3 regions of the Paenibacillus sp. S33 genome follow, and region 3 is predicted to be linked to each of the others. Evidence: riboswitches for the same ligand, from Rfam matches in the RefSeq annotation. Region 3 holds a riboswitch; each other region holds the start of a gene.
What was found. A riboswitch is a leader RNA that binds a small molecule or an ion and turns the genes downstream of it on or off. The one in region 3 is predicted to bind cobalamin.

Region 1: it holds a riboswitch for cobalamin, as region 3 does, so the genes downstream of both, metE (5-methyltetrahydropteroyltriglutamate--homocysteine S-methyltransferase) here and ACWGXJ_RS07070 (ABC transporter substrate-binding protein) in region 3, are expected to answer to the same signal.
Region 2: it holds a riboswitch for cobalamin, as region 3 does, so the genes downstream of both, ACWGXJ_RS24395 (ABC transporter substrate-binding protein) here and ACWGXJ_RS07070 (ABC transporter substrate-binding protein) in region 3, are expected to answer to the same signal.

Annotation. Positions count from the first base shown of each region.
Region 1 covers NZ_JBSIEZ010000001.1:5,166,369-5,169,846, reverse strand. Annotated here, with positions in the region: gene metE (5-methyltetrahydropteroyltriglutamate--homocysteine S-methyltransferase) at 1-1,766, opposite strand, end outside; cobalamin riboswitch at 1,928-2,123, opposite strand; gene nrdG (anaerobic ribonucleoside-triphosphate reductase activating protein) at 2,308-2,805, opposite strand; gene ACWGXJ_RS23470 (anaerobic ribonucleoside triphosphate reductase) at 2,802-3,478, opposite strand, start outside.
Region 2 covers NZ_JBSIEZ010000001.1:5,374,733-5,378,210, reverse strand. Annotated here, with positions in the region: gene ACWGXJ_RS24400 (nucleobase:cation symporter-2 family protein) at 1-372, shown strand, start outside; cobalamin riboswitch at 1,126-1,329, shown strand; gene ACWGXJ_RS24395 (ABC transporter substrate-binding protein) at 1,547-3,127, shown strand; gene nikB (nickel ABC transporter permease) at 3,143-3,478, shown strand, end outside.
Region 3 covers NZ_JBSIEZ010000001.1:1,509,649-1,513,126, forward strand. Annotated here, with positions in the region: gene ACWGXJ_RS07065 (histidine phosphatase family protein) at 1-540, shown strand, start outside; cobalamin riboswitch at 663-856, shown strand; gene ACWGXJ_RS07070 (ABC transporter substrate-binding protein) at 1,065-2,072, shown strand; gene ACWGXJ_RS07075 (FecCD family ABC transporter permease) at 2,069-3,115, shown strand; gene ACWGXJ_RS07080 (ABC transporter ATP-binding protein) at 3,112-3,478, shown strand, end outside.

The DNA of each region.
Region 1 (3,478 bases), 3.7 Mb from region 3:
AAAGCAACTTGACTGCGTGGAATATCATTACGTTCGAAAGACCAGTTCAAAATGGTCACAGGACCCGTAAGCATTCCCTTAACAGGCTTGGAAGTTAACGATTGGGCGAATGCCGTTTCTTCCACGGTCATGGGCTGATCGAAGGAAACGTCTCCGTATATAATCGGCGGTTTGACACAGCGGGAGCCGTAGGACTGCACCCATCCGTTTTGCGTAAAAGCAAAGCCGTTCAGCTTTTCGCCAAAAAATTCAACCATGTCGGTCCGCTCAAATTCCCCATGTACAAGCACGTCAATGCCAATGTCCTCTTGGATATCAATCCATTCCTTAATTTGCTGTTGGATGAACGTTCGATATTGCTCGGCAGACCATTCTCCTTTGCGATAGTGCAGGCGGGCCTTGCGGATCTCGGCGGTCTGCGGGAAGCTACCAATGGTCGTCGTAGGCAGTGGAGGCAACTTCAGCTTATTTTGCTGAATCTCACGACGCTCGGCGAAAGGAACGCTGCGTGACAGAGGCTCTTTGGCCAACAGGTCGGCCAGATCGGCAGTTGTCTGTACGCGTGCCGCTGAACTGTTGAAACGGGCTACCGCATCTGCACTTTGTCCAAGCTTGGTGAGTGCGGATGGATCGTGTTTGCCAAGTGCAGCTGTCAGGATGGCGATTTCCTCTAGCTTTTCATCAGCAAAGGCCAGCGCTTGCACCAGCTCCTTGTCCAGCTTGTGCTCTGCCTCCAGGCTGACTGGCACATGCAGCAGACTGCATGATGGCTGTACGATAAGCTGCTCGGCAGTGGTCTGTTCTGCTAACTGACCCAGCAGTGCAGCTACAGCGTTCAGGTCGCTGCGCCATATATTGCGTCCGTCAATGACACCAGCGCCCAGCGTTTTTCCTTTAGGAAAGCCATGCTGCAATATATGCTGAAGATTTTCGCCATCATCATACACAAAATCAAGACCCAGCCCCTGTACCGGAAGTGCGGACAGACGCTCATAATGATCTAGGCTGCCAAAGTAGGTTTGCAGCATTATATTTAAGGAGGGCGCAGCTTGGGTCAAAGCTTCATAGACTTCTTGAATAATGTCCAGATCCTCTACTGGGAATGAGGTGGTCAGGACAGGTTCATCGATTTGTACCCACTGAACACCTTCTGCTGCTAGCTCAGACAGGACACGGGTGTATAAAGGCAGGAAGGTTCTTATAATAGAGGCAAGCTCCTTACGATCATAGCCTTTGGAAAGGGTAACGAATGAATAAGGGCCGATGAGAACCGGTTTACCCTCAATGCCTAGTTCCTGTTTTGCTTCACGATAAGCCTGTAAGGGTTTATTTTCAGTGAATACCGGGACTGCATTTGCCAATTCGGGAACGATGTAGTGATAATTGGTATTCATCCATTTGGTCATTTCACTGGCGGTTGCTCCCTTCTGACCGCGAGCGATCCCGAAGTACACGGACAGAGGAATCGGACCTGCGGGACGATAGTTGAACCGTTCAGGTACTAGACCGAACATCACAGATGTATCCAGCATGTGATCGTAATAGGAGAAGTCTCCGACAGGAATGCGATCAATCCCCTTATCGCGCTGCTTGCTCAGATGCTCCAACCGTAATTTTTTCATTTCCGTCTGCAGTTCGCTTTCGTTAATGCTGCCGTTCCAGAAGCGTTCCAGTGCTTTCTTCCATTCCCGATTTTCGCCGATACGCGGATATCCCAGATTACTGCTAATTAAGCCGGACAATTCAGGCCATTCAATAATGGACATGTACTTTTCCTCCTAGCGGGTAGCTGTTTTATTTTTACGTACCAAAAAAGGCATTCTTCCCCCCAAAGTTAAAAATAAGTAGGGGAAAGAATGCCTCCGTGATTAAAAAATCAAAAATACGGCGACTGCTTTTAACACCTCCCTATCTTCCGTAGGTACTTGCGATGTTGTTAAAATAGGCAGGTCTCCTGACTTACGGATCATGACGCTCAGCATTCCTTCCCGGTCTGTGGACCAGTGGATATATGAACAGCTGAAAGTTCCCCGTTTACAGTGGCGGGACCGTGCCGGATTTGCACCGGCTTCCCTTTTAAGCCTGATCTGAATAGAACAGACACCTATCTCCAAGCTATGCGGTTAAGGTATGACGAATAATTATGCACTCGTATACTTGTTCACCATCATAAGTGAAACTTACAGGATGCGCAATAGAAACTCCAATGGAATCTGTTAGCTATATCTAATCTAAGACAAGCCTTACCCATGATGGGGGCTTGTCTTAGATTAGATATAGCATCTTGCTTGCTGGGTAAGCATCGCCTTATGTCAATGAAACGGTATAGCCTGCCTGAATACTGGCTTTCACATCTACCAGACGCTGGTTGCGACTGCCCCGGAAGGGAAGGGTCAGGTCCTTTTGCTGTTCTACAAAACGACCGTCCACAATCACATCGCACAAAAGCGCCAGTTCCTGTCGCTCCTGATCTGTGAGTAGATCTTCATAGACAAAGCCAGTGTAAGCCCACACGGTTCGGTCGGGACAGGCTTCGCGGAAGTCACGCACAAATTGCGAGCATTCTGCTGCTGAGAAAAACGGGTCTCCCCCGCAGAGAGTCAGTCCATCCAACAACGGATTTTCCATGATGTCACGAATGACCTCCTGTTGTCGTTGGGGGGTGAATGGCTCGCCTGCACGGAAGCTCCATGACTCTGGATTAAAGCATCCAGGACAGGCATGACGGCAACCGCTAATGAACACAACGGTGCGCAGGCCGTATCCTTCGTTCAGAGATTCCGGAATGTAGCCACACAAATTCACTTATGTTTCACCCGGTCTCGAACTTCTGCCTGTTTTGCGGCATTAAAGCGAACGGTATAATCTCCTGTCAGATATCCGGTTACCCGACGTAAGCGCTGAAAGTGTGTGTGCTCCTCATCTGTGCCACATTGGGGGCAGCTTGTCCCGATAATCCCTTCATAACCACATTCCGTACAACGATCCACCGGATGGTTGATGGAGAAATAGCCGATGTTCTGATGCAGCGCATACTGAACAATTTTAAGAAACGCATCCGGGTTATTCCGCGCATTACCGTCCAGCTCAATGTATGAAATCGCACCAGCGTTGCATAGGTTATGGAACGGAGCTTCCAAGCTGATTTTACGAGCAGCCGGGAGCGTGTAATACACGGGAATATGAAAAGAATTGGTGTAATATTCTCGATCATTTACCTCAGGAATAATCCCGAAATCACGTTGATCCAGCAATGTGAACTTGCCCGACAGACCTTCGGCAGGCGTAGCGAACAATGTAATATTTAAATTGTGATATTCACTCATTCGATCGCAATACACGCGCATGGAAGTGATGATTCGCTGTGCCTCGCGGTATACAAAATCATCCTCCCCGTGGTGTTTCCCGTATAGTGCCTTCATGCACTCAGCCAGCCCGATGAACCCGATCGAAAGCGTACCGTGTTTTAGTACGCCTC
Region 2 (3,478 bases), 3.9 Mb from region 3:
GGGATCATGGTTGTTCTCGGTTTGCTGCCTAAGCTGGCTGCCTTAACGACAGTGATTCCTAACGCTGTGCTAGGCGGAGCGATGATCGTCATGTTCGGCTCGGTTGCTGCATCAGGCATGTCTATTTTGTCAGAAGTGGATCTGCGGAAGGAAAGCAATCTGCTGATCGCAGCATGCAGTATTGCCGTGGGCCTAGGCTCTGCCGTTCTGCCACAAATGTTCGACCAGCTGCCGAGCTTTGCCAAAATGCTGTTGCAAAATGGTATCGTTTCGGGTTCGATTACAGCGATTGTCTTGAACATTGTTTTGACGAGAAAACAAGGGGAATCGGTCAAAAGCGTGACGGTTTCGGAGGTTCCACAGAAGGTTTGATGATTAGGAATAAATAAAGATAGCCGGAGAGAGGACGTATGCCTCTTTTCCGGCTTTTTGGCATGGAGTTATCCAGATAGTAGATCCCCTTGCCGTCTGGGGACATATAGATAAAGCTGCGGGATGAAATGGGTAGCTCTAATTTGGTGCATTTTCCAGTTTATGCGCTAGAAGAACTTGCTAGAGTGGTAGGAAGGGGCATGGTATAATCTAAATTATGGATTTTGAATAGTGGTGGATGTTTTCGGACCACGGTGCAGCTTCCCGAAAGGGGGTGAAGCCGATGGTCAACCTTGTGTCGTGCTACGATGTGTTGCGTTGGATGGTTGCGTTACTAAGCCTGGTGTTTAGTATTCGTAAACTTTATCGCTGGCTACGTCGGAAATTTCGGAACAAGCGAAAACCCACCGCGTAATTAGGTTAGGCGCCTAACGGTGGGTTTCGTTTGCATTAACATTTAGTTGTGCAGCGCGCCGTGGTGGTGATCCACAGCCTTTCAAGTCCTAAGAGTCTTTGCCGTTGGCGCGGCGAAGGCTCTTTTTAGTATACGGACACGGTGGTTTACTCTATACCTAATTTTAACACTTCAATTGCGTGCACGCAATTGAAGGTTATGTCTTGTTTCTACCTTATCGTTCAAATTTGAATTATTGTGCAGCATTTATTGACAAGCCTGTGACAACAAAATAAGATCGTAATGGAAAGAAATAAAGGAAGAAAACAGGTGTGAGCCGGACGACTCTATGTACGGGGTTTTGTTGAGACCATGTGGATAGTTGTTGAGCGTGTTCACTTAAAAGGGAAGTTCGGTTAATTCCGACACGGGCCCGCCACTGTATACAGGCATCAGCAGGATACTGCTGGAGCTTTCAGAACAGCCACTGGAACTGTGAAGAACCGGGAAGGCCTGAAAGATACGCCTGGAGTCAGGAGACCTGCCTGTTTTGACATCACTGTCAGACCCACGGGATGCTGGGGAGGTGGTTAGGCGTGCTGCATACGGAATGTTTGAAACCGATCTGACCCCTTCTATGTTTTTGGAGTTGGCTTCGAGGTGTGTTTTGACATTTTATAATGAAAGCATTTCTGACTGCTGATCAAGTGGTCTGGAATGCTTTTTTCGCGTTTTGCGTTAGGTTTATATGATTTTACAAGATAGAGGGGGATTCATCGAATGATTAGCAATCGTAGCAGGCGCTCATGGTTGATATGTACAGGGGTGATGCTGTTACTGGCAGTTATGGCTCTTTCGGGATGTACTAGCAATAAGACGTCGAATAGCTCCGGCAAAGATGAGAACGCGTCAGTACAACAAACAGCGACAGGTAAAAAGCTGGTAATGGCGTATACATGGAAACCGTCAGGTGTTGACCCGCACGGAGATAATAGCTGGGATGTGATGCGATCCGGTGCAGGTGAGACACTGGTACGTTTGAATGAAAAGCTGGAGCCTGTGGCTTGGCTGGCAAAGGAGTGGAAGCAGGATAGTCCTACAGTTTGGACGTTCAGCTTGCAGGATAAAGTCACTTTTCATAATGGAAAGAGTATGGATGCAGCAAGTGTAAAAGAATCTTTGCTACGCTCTATCGAGAAAAGCCATCTGGCGAAGGATTTACTGAATGTGAAGTCCATTGATGTAAGCGGCCCGCTGGCCTTAAAGATCACGACAAACCGGCCGAATGCGGCGTTGGTGTCCAATCTAGCTGATCCATCGACGACTGTACTGGATGTGGCATCGATGAAAGATGAGCAGAGTTACCCAGCGATGACAGGCGCCTTTAAAATTAAAGCGTTCAACAAGGACCAATCCTTGGTCGTAGAGCGTTATGACGGATACTGGGGCGAGAAGGCCCGGTTGGCTGAGGCGACAATGAAGTTCATTACGGACGGGAATTCGCGCCTGATGGCGCTGCAATCCGGCGAGGTGGACGTAGCGACGGATATTCCGGTTGATAACGCAGAGGTACTGAAAAAGAACGACAAGCTACAAGTGCTGTCGGCTCCCTCCTTGCGCACCCATATGATCGTGTACAATATGGAATCCCCAGTATTCAAGGATGCGGCGAACCGTAAGGTGGTGGACAGCCTGATTCCACGCACATCGATTGTGAGCGCCGTCATGAGGGGCTTCGGTACGGAAGCAAGCAGTCCGTTCCCGAGCATTCTTCCCTTCGGTAAAGTTGAGCGTAAAGCGCTGGACGGAACGGCGGATCAGCTGTTAACGAAGGATGGCTGGCAGAAGGACGCCCAAGGGACATGGACTAAGCAAGGCAAGCCGTTCGAGGTTACGCTGCTGACTTTTCCTCAGCGTCCAGAGCTCTCTGTTATGGCTGAGGTCATCCAAAGCCAATTGCTGAAAGAGGGAATCCAGGTCAAGATTCGCAAGGTGGAAAATATCGACGAGGCGTTGACCAAAAACGATTGGGATTTTGCTATGTACAGTATGCTTACTGCTCATACAGGAGAGCCACAATATTTTATGGACATGTTTTATTCTTCGCAAAGCGAAGCCAATGTAAGCCGTTATAGTTCCAAACCGCTGGAGAGTATTCTTAACAGCTTGAAGCTGGCGAAGGATACAGCGCAGCGTAATGCTGTGACACTACAAGCGCTGGATATCATCAATACGGATTTGCCACAGTCCTTCATTGTGCATCCTGACAATGTGTTTGGTGTGAAAAAAGGGGTAGAGGGTTTTACACCCCATCCGATCGAGTATTACTACATTACAGCGCAATCCGATATTGCGGAATAACGAGCGGCGTATCCTATGATTCGTTTTATACTGGAACGTGTGGCGCAGCTGCTCATCATTGTATTCGTTGTATCCACGCTGACTTTTGTACTGATGCGGCTGGCTCCTGGAGACCCTGCTACCATTTTGCTCACCGCGCATAATGTCCCTGCCTCTGAGGAGGCGTTGACGACGCTACGGCAGGAACTAGGCTTAAACGAACCGTTTCATATTCAATATGTGAACTGGCTGCGGGATGTGTTCACAGGGCATTGGGGCACCTCGTATGTATCCAAGGAATCCGTGCTAGCCGAACTGTGGAACAGACTGCCTGCTACTGTGGAGCTAGCTGCTGCGGGCTTTGCCGTCATG
Region 3 (3,478 bases):
CCTTTGCAAGAAGAATTGCAGGGGCAGTCCTTTGCTCGAATCTACTGCAGCGATTTAATGCGATGTCGCCAGACCTTGCAGATCATTGTGCCGGAATCAGAATTGACGTCTGGAGGTTCCCTATCTATTATGTCTCCTATGATGGAACCACGTCTGCGAGAGCTTCATTTTGGCGAGTGGGATGGAAAAACGTATGACATGCTCAAGGATGTGTCGTTGTATCGCGCTTGGATTGATGAGCCACAACGGATAACCCCTCCTGGAGGAGAGTCTTGGACAGATTTTGTGAATCGTTTGCGGAAATTTCTTGACTCTCTGTATGAATGGCGTGTTGCTATGGAAGTTCGACCCATGGATTTGACTGCTGGGCCGCTCTCTGTTTTGGTCGTTACGCATGGTGGCGTAATTCGTCAGTTAGCTTGTATGCTGATACCGGGCCATGATTTTTGGAGTCTGAATCCGAAGCCGGGAGAAGCATTTAGGATTCAATTGAGGCTGGCAGGACCGTACAATTACATAGCCGAAATGCTCCCTCATTAGGTTAGACACCAGTGGATAAAGAGGCTGTTTGGGTTGTAAGCCGCCTCATTTTAACCTATAATCATCAAGTAAAAGAACGGCTTGACTACCACTACATCAAATATCCAGCAGACGAGGTCGGCGCAGTGTGATGAAACTATGGTTTCCCTTGCCTGCGCTGTTAAAAGGGAAGTCGGTGTAAGTCCGGCGCGGTCCCGCCACTGTAAATGGAAACATGCCCGTTAGTCCTGCTTTATGTGCTACTAAGCATATGAAGAAATTTCAGGACATGCATCTTACCATAAGTCAGGATACCTGCCCGTCCGCCTGTCACCATAATCCTTCGAGGAAAGGATGACGTGTTCGCAGTGACTGTCCGTGCGGAAAGAAGCTGCCGCCTGCGCACGATCTGCGCTAACGTGACCCCTGTGTCCTGATATAAGGATGCGGGGTTTTTTTGATAGGAAAAGAAGGCTGGATTTAGAAGATATCTGATGATGCTCAAGTAACGCTCTTAACGATTTTTTTATGAAGGGGTGCAAATCATGGTAGGAAAAAAAATAAAGGTTTGGACAACAGGTCTATTGGTTCTGATATTGGCAGTTGTGCTGAGTGCATGTGGCGCTAATGGAAAAAATGCTGAAAATAAAGAGAATCAGACTTCTGCACAGCAGCCAGGAAAGACCGTAACCGCACAAGAGCCTCCGGGCAAAACAGTTTACCCACTCACAGTTAAGGATGCAACAGGACAGGAATTTACATTCAAAAAAGCGCCGGATAAAATCGTTTCCGTCTCCCCGGCAGAAACCGAGGCGCTGTTCGCCATCGGGCTGGATAAGGAAATAGTTGGCGTCTCCGACTACTCTGATTACCCGGAAGCAGCTACGAAAAAGCCTAAAGTAGGCGGTATTATGAAACCGAACGAAGAGGCGATCATTGCTGCTAACCCGGAAGTCGTTTTTGCAGGGATATCACTTAGTGAACAGGCTACGACCAAGCTGCGCGACATGGGAATTATGATTTTTAAAACGGAACCGAAGACAGTTGAAGATGTCATAGCTAACATCGAATTGTATGGGAAAATCACCGATCATCAGAAAGAAGCGAGAGCGGTGACTGACAAGATGAGAGCAGATGTAGCGGAAGTGAAAGAAGGAGTTAAAAATATCGGTAAAGGGCAGAAGCTGCGGGTATACGTCGAGTTTTCACCAGGCTGGACAGTTGGTAAAGGCGAGTTTATGGACGAGCTGATTACGTTGGCGGGCGGCGAAAATGTAGGTGCCACGCAGAAGGGGTGGTACCAAATTAGTGAAGAAAATATTATTGCTGCGAACCCTGACGTGATTTTGTACAGCAAAAGTGTCAAGGACGACAAAACTGGTCAAACGCTCGGCGAAATCATTAAAGCTCGCAGTGGATGGGATCAAATATCGGCTGTTCGCCACAACCGGGTGTTTGCCGTGGATGATAATTTGATCAGTCGTCCGGGTCCACGCGTAACGGAAGGTCTCAAGGAAGTGGCCAAGGGCGTGTATCCTGAAATTTTCAAATGAACCGTAAACTGATCGGCTTTGGAGGGACAGGTCTTGTTTTGCTGTTGCTGACGCTGCTGCTCTGTCTTGGCATCGGCTCGGCCAAGCTTCCGGTCAGCCAGATCACGGGCATTCTGGTTAACCACCTTCCGTGGTTAGGCGATACGTTTATACCGGATTGGAATACATCCTCAGAGCAGATTATTTTGAAGGTCAGATTGCCACGAGTGTTACTGGGAATGTTGGTAGGAGCAGCGCTGGCGCTGGCGGGAGCCGGATTTCAGGGTGTGCTGCGTAATCCTTTGGCTGATCCGTATACACTGGGGGTATCCTCGGGGGCTTCGGTAGGAGCGGCAGTACTGATCTATTGGGGCCTTCAATTTTCATTTGTTGGCATATGGACGCTGCCGCTAGTGGCATTTACGACCGGAATGCTGACGCTGTGGATGGTGCTGACGTTGGCACGGGAAGGTGGGAAAATTCCGACACAAAGTCTCATTTTGTCGGGTGTGGTGATGCAATCCTTTCTGGGAGCAGTTGTTTCCTTTCTGACAGCCATGTCGAAGGAGACGGTCAATGAAATATTGTACTGGACGATGGGAAGTCTTAGTCTGCGCGGTTGGTCATATACAGGAATCCTTTTACCTTATGTGGTCATAGGACTGGTATTTCTATGGAACCGGGCACGTGTGCTGAATATTTTGGCTTTGGGTGAACGTCAGGCGGCTCACATGGGAGTTCATGTAGATGCGACGAAGCTATCTGTTTTGATCATTTCCACGCTGCTGACAGCTGCCGCTGTCTCGGTATGTGGAGTGATTGGCTTTGTGGGACTTGTTGTACCGCATATCATTCGTCTGGTGACAGGTCCTGATTACCGGTTGATTGTTCCATTATCTGCGCTCGGTGGAGCTATTTTTATGGCTTGGGCAGATACGGCGGCTCGCACGTTGTTAGCCCCCACGGAAATTCCTCTGGGCGTGATGACGGCCTTTGTTGGGGCACCGTTCTTCGCATATCTCCTGTACCGGAACAAGAAGCTGCGCAGGGGGGAACTGCTGTGACAGAACAAAGTGAATCACAGAAGGTGCAAGATCGAGCATTAGAGGTAGCGGGTCTGACACGTGCCTATGGAGAGTTCCATGCGTTAAAGAATATAAGCTGGAGCGTCGACGAAGGAACTTGGTGGGGAATTATTGGTCCGAACGGCAGTGGAAAATCGACCTTGCTGCATCTGCTTTCGGGTGTAGATCAACCAACTTCGGGAAACGTTCATATCTATGGCAAAAAGGTCGGTAGCTACAGCAGAAAAGAGCTTTCCCGACTCATAGCCGTACTCCAACAGGAAGGGCTTCCTCCAGTGGGATACACCGTCAGGGAAGTCGTAGAAATGGGACGTTTTCCTCATCAGGACTGGTTAGGCAGGG